One region of the Corynebacterium glutamicum ATCC 13032 genome, then DNA from elsewhere that is predicted to be linked to it. Evidence: riboswitches for the same ligand, from Rfam matches in the RefSeq annotation. Region 1 holds a riboswitch; the other holds the start of a gene.
The links. A riboswitch is a leader RNA that binds a small molecule or an ion and turns the genes downstream of it on or off. The one in region 1 is predicted to bind thiamine pyrophosphate.

Region 1 (4,814 bases):
GGTCGACCGACATCGCTTGCGCCGAAGAGGATTTGGCGGTGAATGTTGGAAATGTCGACGGTGTCGTCATCGATGACCGTGATGGTTCCAACGCCTGCGGAAGCCAGCGACTGCATGACTGGGCAGCCGAGACCGCCTGCGCCGATGACTAGAACGTGGGCGTTGAAAAGTCGTTCCTGCTGCTCAATACCATATCCGGGGAGCGCGAGTTGGCGGGCCGTGCGGTGAAGCTCAGATGTGGGAAGCTGCGCCATGTTAAAGCACCTGCTCCGCCCAGGATGCCAAACCTTCAAAACTTGATGAGGCCACCGCATGTTGGCGTTGCGGGATCCGGCCTGCTTGGGCGGCTAATCTTCCGGCTTCAACGGCGTGGAACATGGATTCGGCCATCGCGACGGGATTTTGGGCGCGGTTGATAGCGGAGGCCAGAAGGACGCCGTCGCAGCCGAGTTCCATTGCGAGTGTGGCATCAGAGGCAGTGCCTACACCGGCGTCGAGGATCACGGGTACGCTCGCGCGGCTGCAAATCAGTTCAATGTTGTGCGGGTTGAGAATGCCCAGGCCGGTTCCGATCGGGGAGCCCAATGGCATGACAGCTGCAACGCCACAGTCTTCTAGTCGGCTGGCAGTGATGGGATCGTCAGAGGTGTAAGCCAGAACGGTGAAGCCGTCGTGGACGAGGAGTTCGCAGGCATCAAGAAGCTCAACGGTGTCGGGCAGCAATGTGTGTTCATCGGCGATGACCTCCACTTTCACCCAGTTGGTATCGAGGGCTTCCCGAGCCAATTGTGCAGTGAGGACGGCGTCGCGGGCAGTGCGGCAGCCTGCAGTATTGGGGAGAAGGGCGATCTCGAGGCGGCGCAGCATGGCAAAGATGGATTCTCCGCTAGAGGTGGTTGCTTGGTGTCGACGCATCGCCACGGTGGTCAATTGAGTTCCACTGGCGACAAGGGATTCCTCCAGCAACGCCTGAGAGGTGGCTCCGCCGGTGCCCATGATGAGGTGGGAATCGAAAGTTTTATCAGCAATATGCAGCATTTTAACCTCCCTGAATTGCGGTGAGAACTTCTACGGAATCGTTGTCACAAATGGCGCGTGACCACTGGGATCTGGGTACGACCGCGGCGTTGATTGCCACGGCGACTCCAGTGTCGTGGCCGATTTCTTGGTGGACCAATTGCTCCACGGTCAATTCGGAAGAGCGCATAGATGTGCCATTGAAGGTGTAGGTAATCACTTGTGAAAAATCCTTAAATTTGGTGGCGAAACGGATCGCACACATCAAGAGTGGGGAACAGTGGCTGGTTGGTTGCCATATCAACGGCAGCGCGTGCACCAAGGGCTGACAGCAAAATTCCATGGCGGAAATATCCTGTGGACGCAATCACATTGGATCCAACCCATCCCAGGTACGGCAGGTCATCCGGGGTGCCGGGGCGGGCGCCGCAGGTGACTTCGATAAATTCGGTTTCTTCAATGCCCGGAATCAAACGGATAGCATCGCGTAGCAAATCATGCACTGCGCCCGTTCGAGGTTGCGGGTGATCCTCACGGCTTGTCGCGCCGATCGCGAGGGTGCCATCGGTACGCGGAATGATATAAATCTGACGATCTTCCACAAACCCGCGCACCACCTTGGTGACCATCGGCTGCAGTCGCTCCGGCACGCGCACGCGCACAATATCGCCGTACACCGGCCTCAACTGCAATGGGTTCGCGCCCTCAAACCAGCCGGGAATGCTTGCGGCGCCCAGGCCCGCCGCCAAAACAACAACGCTTTTCGACGCAACCCTCACCCCCGAATTCATCGTCACGGTCAAACACGGATCGTGGCCATCAATAGAGATCACAGCGTCGGCAATATGCTCCGCACCGCGTTGCAAAATGGCATCCAATAACGCCCGGGCATACAGACGCGGCGACAGCTGATGATCCCCATCAATGCTGACCACCTTAGAAATCCTCGGCGACAACGCTGGCTCCGCAGCCCTTGCCTGACGAGTAGTCAACACATCGACAGGCAAATCCTTCAAATGCATGTACTTAATCAACTCCGCAACATGCATGCCATCCGCGCGGTCCGCACCGATAAGAAGGGTTCCATCAGTGCGATACCCAGTGGGCAAGTCAGTGTATTTAGACACTCTTTGGAGGAGGTCTGGGTATAGGCGAGCGGATTCCTTCATCAACAAAATCAGATCATGTTGCTGATACTGCACCTCCGCGGTGGGGGCCAACATTCCGCCGGCATGATGAGTCGCACCGGAAATTGGGTCAGGATCAATCAACGTGACTTGGTAACCAGCCTCCTGGAATTCAAAGCAGGTGGTCAACCCAATGATTCCGCCGCCGATAATAATCGCATGCTTCTTCATGAGAGCCTTCCTAATTCAAAGTTAGCCACCACATTTTCAGCGACCTGCTGTGGATCATCAGATTCAGAAAAAGCCCGCACCATGGCAACGCCAGCCACACCGGTTGCGCTGAGAGCGCGCACATCGGCAGGGGTGACATCACCAATCGCAACGATCGGCACCTTGGACAATTCCACCAAAGGGGGATAACCCGCAAGGCCAATCGGTGGCCGACCTGAATCCTTGGTGGGAGTCTTCCGAAACGGCCCAGCACCGATGTAATCCAACACATCGGACAGCTCATTCGCCGCCGCCACAAGTTCTAGGGTTCCAGTAGTCAACCCAATGATCGCCTCAGGCCCCAACAACTCACGAGCCTCAAGCACCGACATATCATCCTGCCCAAGATGCACACCGTGAATCGGGAGTCCTTCGCGCATTAAGGAAGAAGCAACGTGGAGGTGGTCGTCGATAAGCACCCTCGTTGTTGGGCTGCACCGCGCAACCTCAAGCGCAACCTTTGATGCCAACTCCCTCATCGCTTCTGGCGAAATAGGCTTTGAACGCACCTGCACCACACCCGCGCCACCACGAGCCGCAGCAGACGCAGTGTGCACAACCTCATCCACCGAGCCCGCACCAGTCACAACATAACAACGCAGGTCAAAACGATTTTCAAACACGGGACAATCAATCCTCGCTTCCTTCGCTGGTGTTAACCAGACAGGTTCGAACGGTCCCGCGCAGCAACAGCGCGCAATCTCAGCCCAATGCATTGGGCACCCGTGGGGTAAGTCGCCACCAGTCAAGCCCGACAACCAAGATTTGTCAACGGTTAGTGCACCCAAGTGAGGGGAGCAGACCCCAGTTTGAAAACCAAGGCGCACATGTGAAAGAATATTTCAGTTGACTGTGCAAACCCCAACTCACGTTGGGCAAACGTGACAGCCTCGAAAATTGAAACGGAAACGAACCGGCCGAGCACCCCAAACCTGGGGAAGTGCCGCCAGGGTCCTCTTTCCCTACTAGTAAAAGGATTGTTTATATGAACATTCTGGATAAGATCGACGCAGCATCCCTGCGCGACGACGTTCCTGCATTCCGCGCCGGCGACACCCTCGACGTACACGTCAAGGTCATCGAAGGCACCACCACCCGTACCCAGCTGTTCAAGGGTGTTGTCATTCGCCGTCAGGGCGGCGGAATCCGCGAGACCTTCACCGTACGTAAGGTTTCCTTCGGCATCGGTGTTGAGCGTACCTTCCCAGTACACTCCCCAAACATCGAGAAGATCGAGGTCATTCGTCGTGGTGACGTTCGTCGTGCGAAGCTGTACTACCTGCGCGAACTGCGCGGCAAGGCTGCACGTATTAAGGAGAAGCGCTAATTATTTAGCGTTTGTTAGGTGCTTCTAGTACTTAACAGACCCCTGACCAGTCACTTTAAGTGATTGGTTGGGGGTTTCTTTGTTTCTTGGGGTGGGTTTTGTGGGGTTTTGTGGGGTTTATCCCGCATTTATCCCGCGTTCATCCCGCAGGAAACTCGGATAAGACTTGGGTGGGGTCATTTCGGGGCGACCAAAAGGAAAAACCAAACAGGGGTGCCAAAACTTCCGTGATTTGGGGGATTTGGGCACGCCTGTTTGGTTTGAGGCTCCGATAACCGGATACACGTGCCAAAACTTGTCGATTTCGACAACTATGGGCACGCCTGTCTGGTTTCCTCTGGAGCAAACTAAAATTTGAGTTTGGGCCCACAAAAAGTGACCTCATAGAATCGATTCTAAGGGCCCTTCGGTGTCATGATGAGGGGAACGCCCATTCGGAAATTTGAGGCCCTTAAATCGGCTTAGACGGTGACGTTGTCTTTGAGGCCTTGGAGGATGATTTCAGCCGACACGAGGGATGCGTTGAGGTACCAGGAATCGCCGTCAACTGGGATTGCTTGGTTGGACTGAACCGCTTTGAGTGAAGTCCACAATGGGGTGTCTTCAGGGTTGATGTTGCCTTCTTTGATGCCGTAGAAAAGCCAGTCGGCATCAGCTTGGGCAATGAGCTCAGCGGAGAGGTCTTGACCTGCCGTGTCGGTGAACTGCTGGTTTTCTGGGCGGGCGTAACCGCAATCGGCAGCAACCGTTCCGGCCATGGATTGTGCGCCGTACATCTGGAATTCCTGATCTTTGGTGCGCAGGAAGGAAACGGTTGGTGGGTTCGCAGGCTGGTTTGCGGCGATTTCGGCTGCTGAGTCCTCGTATGATTTCAGGAGGGTTTCAGCCTTTTCCTTCTGGCCTGCTGCCTCTGCGATGGTGAGGAGGTCTTGCTTCCAGTTTTCACCGCCACCTTCGCCGGTGACCACGGGGGCGATCGTGCGGAGTTTGTTGAGGACCTCTTCGTCGGCGCGGGAGTTTGCGCAGATCAGGGTGGGGTTGAGGTTCGCGATGGCTTCGATGTCTGGAGATTG
Region 2 (4,814 bases), 1.0 Mb from region 1:
ATTTCCTCAGACTAAAAGCATAAAAAGATCGTTGCATTTTCAACCTCAAGAAAATGCAACGACCTTTTTCAGTGTTAAAACTTAAGCGTTCTCGCGATGCCTCAGAGTCTTCGATGCGGAGAAAATCAGCGCGCCCAGCAGACCGACGCCAGCGAAAGCGAAGAAGCCCCATGGGTAAGCAAGGTTGGCACTGACAAGCAGACCACCAAGCAACGGGCCAGAGATGGCGCCGAGGCGACCAATTCCTGCGGAGAATCCCATGGCGGTTGCGCGCATCTTGGCAGGGTGATTCTCACCAACGAAGGCGTAGATGAGTACCTGGGAGCTGAACACAAAGATGCCGGTGAGCAGCACGATGCCATACAGACCGATCAGTGGCATCCGGACAGCAAGCAACGCGAGGGAAAATGCAGAGAACACGAACCATACGAGTGCTGTTTTGCGAGGGGAGTTCTTATCGGCAATTCGCCCTGCAATATAAAGGCCGATCACTGCGCCGATGTTGAGCACCATGAGGAATCCAAGCGAGTTACCCATGTCGTAGTCTGCTTGGCGCATGATTTGTGGCAGCCATGTGTTCAGGCCGTAGACCAGGAGGAGTCCCATGAATGAGGTGCCCCAAATCGCCAGGGTGTTGCGGCGGAACGAGGGCTTGAACAGGGAGGAAAGTGAGGAGGACTCGCCGAGTTCTTCTTCGTGTTCGCGATCAAGATCATCATCCAGGGAAAGTCCATAAGATGCTGCAACTGCCTGCGCCTCATCCAACTTGCCGGAGATTTTGAGGTACTGCGGGGATTCTGGAAGGAAGAAGTACAGCAGTGGTAGCAGGATCAGTCCTGGTACGGCACCTGCGATGAACATGGAGTGCCAACCAAAGCCGTCGATAAGGAAGAGGCCAAGGAAGGCGGTTGCTACTGCGCCGACGTGGTAGCCGGTCATCAAGGTGGTGGATGCAGAGCCCGCTTTGGTGCCGGGGCGGAACTCGGTCACCATGGCAATTGCGGTGGGGAGTGCTCCACCAAGGCCAACACCTGCGAGGAAACGCCACAGGCTGAAGAGCTGGACGTTGGTGGTGAATGCCAGCAGGAGAGTGAATACAGAAAATACTGCCACAGAGAACAGCATGACACGGCGTCGACCCAGACGGTCCGTTAAGAAACCGATGGTCAGTGCGCCAATGGTCATGCCGACGAGGCCGATGGTGGAAATCTGTGTGGCCTGTCCAGCAGTGAGATCCCACGCGGGATCCTCCAGCATGGACGGGATTGTTGCACCCAGGACGACTAGGTCAAAGCCGTCGAGGACAATTGCGAACCACAGGAGTGCGAGAACTGTTCCGACACTTTTGGTTGCGCGGGTTGGGGTGGTCGTTGACACGAGCGTTTATACCTCGAAGCGTGGTAGGTCGCGCCCAACGTACTGCTCTGCGAGGTAGCGTTGGCCGGATTGGGATTCTAGGACGGAGCGCAATTCAGCGAATCGGCGCTGGGTGGCAAAGTGATCTTCGCCGGGTACTGCGTGGAGCATGGAGCTCATCCAGTAGGAGAAGTGCTGTGCTTTCCAGATGCGGGGGACTGCCAGGGAGGTGTAGCTATCGAGCAAGCCGGTGTCCTTCTTCTTCAGGGCACGAACCAGTGCTGGCGCGAGTACTGAGACATCGGCAACAGCCAAGTTGAGGCCCTTAGCTCCGGTTGGCGGCACGGTGTGTGCAGCATCGCCAGCAAGGAAGAGGCGTCCCTTTTGCATTGGTTCGGTGACCGCGGAGCGGAAACGCAGCACGGCCTTGTCAAAGATGCGCCCTTCAGACACGGTGATGCCAGGGGAGTCCGCACGCAGGTGCAGCTGTTCCCAAATGCGGTCATCGGGCCACATGTCTGGGGTGTCGTCAGGGTTGCACTGCAGGTAGTAGCGCTGGATTTCATCGGTACGGGTGGAGATCAGCGCAAAGCCCTCAGGGTGGGTTGCGTAGATGAGTTCCTTTTGGGTTTTTGGTGCTTCCACCAAAATGCCGAACCATGCGTAAGGGTATTCATGGCGGGCGCGCACGCCACCGTCTTCGGTGATCAGCTTGCGGTAAGGGGAGTTGGAGCCGTCAGCTGCGATGACGTAGTCGGCGGTGATGGTGGTGGAGGAACCATCGGCTTCGGTGTAGGTCACCTTGGCGAGGTCGCCTTCGTAGTTTTCTACGGAATCAACAGTGGTGGTGAAAAGGAGTTCGCCGCCATCTTCGATGCGCTTGGCAATGAAATCTTTGAGGTATTCGTGCTGCGGGTAGATCGCAACCTTGTGGCCGGTGAGTTCGGTCAGCGGAATGCGGGTGCGCTCATTGTTGATGGAGATGTCGATTGCTTCATCGTGATCGGCTTCTGCTTCCATGCGTGCGCCGACTCCGGTTTCGCGCATCAGATTCAGGGTGCCTTGTTCCAGGATGCCTGCTCGGACGGTTTCTTCGACGTCCTTGCGGGTGCGGGATTCAAAGACGATTGATTCCACACCTTGAAGGTGGAGGAGGTGGGCGAGGGTTAGTCCTGCTGGTCCTGCGCCAATAATTGCCACTGGTACGTGGTTCATGGGGAACTCCTTTCATTGACCCACTGGAGGTGAAGTCCATTAAATGGTGCACCTCACAGTGATTTGGGACTCAATGTAAGTGAAAGTGCATTCCGTGACAACCTGTTCGCCTTGCGAACCAGGCATTTTCTGAGGTTGAAGTCACAGCCAGCGGAAAAGCGTTTCAGCTCATGCTGCCAGGGTGTAATTAGGGGTGTGTGTCAGGGGTTGGGGTGGTTATGTATTAATCTAGGTCAGTTTCTAGGATTTCCAATTGGTTTAAGCTACTGTGAACGCGTACTTAAATTTCATAGACACGGGTGCTCGGTGAAAATCCGGGCTGAGATCTGGCATAGCCACGACCGTCGAACCTGATCCGGATAATGCCGGCGATAGGGAGGAAAAATATGGCTAGTCCTGCCATGCAAAAAACTAATCAACCAAAGTCTTCCTGGCGTGTTATTGACATCGTCATCGCATCCGTTTTGGGTGTCGCCTGCGGATTGATTTTCATCGTGTGGAATTCCATCGGCTACGCCTGGACCACCGCATTTCACGCACTCACACCAGGCCTTGGCGGCATCGCCATTGGTATTTGGCTGCTCGGTGGTGTGCTCGGTGGGTTGGTTATCCGCAAGCCGGGTGCCGCAATTTTCGTTGAAGTAGTGGCCGCATGTGTCTCTGCAGCGCTTGCTTCACAGTTTGGTATCTCCACCATTTACTCCGGCTTGGCGCAGGGAATCGGCGCTGAAATCATCTTCGCGCTGTTCCTCTACCGTCGCTACAGCCTGCCCACCACCATGCTTGCAGGTATGGGCGCAGGTGGCGGCGCAATTTTCCTGGAAATGTTCTTCTACGGAAACCTCGCAAAGACGATGTCCTTCAACATCATCTATTCCACCACTGTCCTTATTTCCGGTGCGATCCTTGCCGGCCTGCTCAGCTGGTACCTGGTCCGCGCGTTGGCGAGGACTGGTGCACTTGATCGTTTCGCCGCTGGCCGCGAGGTATAAATGACCACCGCACTTGGAACGCGCGTTGTTGCGCGCAACTTTGGCTACCGCCATGCTTCCCGGGAAAACCCCGCGCTCAAAGACATCAACTTCGAGATCGCACCTGGTGAACGCATCCTGCTCACCGGCGCTTCCGGCGCCGGAAAATCCACGCTACTCGCCGCGCTCGCTGGCGTTTTAGGCGGTTCTGATGAGGGCGTTTCTACGGGCGAATTGCTTGTCGACGCCCCCTCCATCGGTTTGGTTCTCCAAGATCCAGATTCCCAAGTCATCGCCTCCCGCATCGGCGATGATGTGGCGTTTGGCTGCGAAAACCTCCAAATTCCGCGCGAGGAAATCTGGCCACGGGTGGAACGAGCACTTGAATTGGTGGGCTTGGATCTACCACTGAGCCACCCCACGAAATATCTTTCCGGTGGCCAAAAACAACGCCTCGCTCTTGCCGGTGTGATCGCCATGGGTGCTCGTCTGATTCTGCTTGATGAACCCACCGCAAACCTTGATCCTCAAGGCCAAAAAGATGTGGTCGCAGCAGTGGATCGCGTTGTTCAGGAAACTGGAGCAACACTCATCGTGGTGGAACACCGCCATGAGCTGTGGGTCAACATCATTGACCGGATCATCAGTATTACTGACGGCGAAGATGTCCAACCTGCAGAGTTGATCAAGGTGGGCCAGTTGCCTGGGGCGCAGCCGTCGACAAGCAAACCGATCTTGTGGGCGAATGATTTGCTGTGCACCTGGGGCGGCCTGCGTAGTTTTGAGGTGCCGGAAGGCGCCTCGACGGTGATCACCGGGCCGAATGGCGCTGGAAAATCCACACTTGCGCTGACCATGGGTGGATTGCTTCCGCCGAAAAGTGGGCAGCTGGAACTCTCTGACACGGTGCGCGGCGGCCTTAACACGCCCCCGCACAAGTGGCGTTCAGCTGATCTAGCTGCACGTATTGGCACTGTCTTTCAGGATCCAGAGCACCAATTTGTGGCGCGCACTGTGCGTGATGAGCTAGAAATTGGGCCGAAAATCATGAAAGTCGATGCAAGCGAGCGCATCGAGGAGCTGCTTGATCGTTTGCGCCTCCGCCACTTGGAAAACGCCAATCCGTTTACCTTGAGTGGTGGAGAAAAGCGCCGCCTATCTGTGGCGACAGCCTTGGTGGCAGCACCGAAACTTCTCATTTTGGATGAGCCTACGTTTGGCCAAGATCCCGAGACCTTCACAGAGCTGGTGACGATGTTGCGTGAATTAACA

Region 2: it holds a riboswitch for thiamine pyrophosphate, as region 1 does, so the genes downstream of both, CGL_RS05380 (ECF transporter S component) here and CGL_RS10130 (thiamine phosphate synthase) in region 1, are expected to answer to the same signal.

The regions. Positions count from the first base shown of each region.
Region 1 is NC_003450.3:2,148,558-2,153,371, reverse strand. It holds gene CGL_RS10150 (ThiF family adenylyltransferase) at 1-254, opposite strand, end outside; gene CGL_RS10145 (thiazole synthase) at 256-1,038, opposite strand; gene thiS (sulfur carrier protein ThiS) at 1,040-1,237, opposite strand; gene thiO (glycine oxidase ThiO) at 1,251-2,375, opposite strand; gene CGL_RS10130 (thiamine phosphate synthase) at 2,372-3,037, opposite strand; TPP riboswitch at 3,038-3,151, opposite strand; gene rplS (50S ribosomal protein L19) at 3,400-3,741, shown strand; gene CGL_RS10120 (iron-siderophore ABC transporter substrate-binding protein) at 4,203-4,814, opposite strand, start outside.
Region 2 is NC_003450.3:1,123,450-1,128,263, forward strand. It holds gene CGL_RS05365 (VOC family protein) at 1-15, shown strand, start outside; gene CGL_RS05370 (MFS transporter) at 82-1,377, opposite strand; gene CGL_RS05375 (4-hydroxybenzoate 3-monooxygenase) at 1,384-2,571, opposite strand; TPP riboswitch at 2,857-2,966, shown strand; gene CGL_RS05380 (ECF transporter S component) at 2,958-3,563, shown strand; gene CGL_RS05385 (ABC transporter ATP-binding protein) at 3,564-4,814, shown strand, end outside.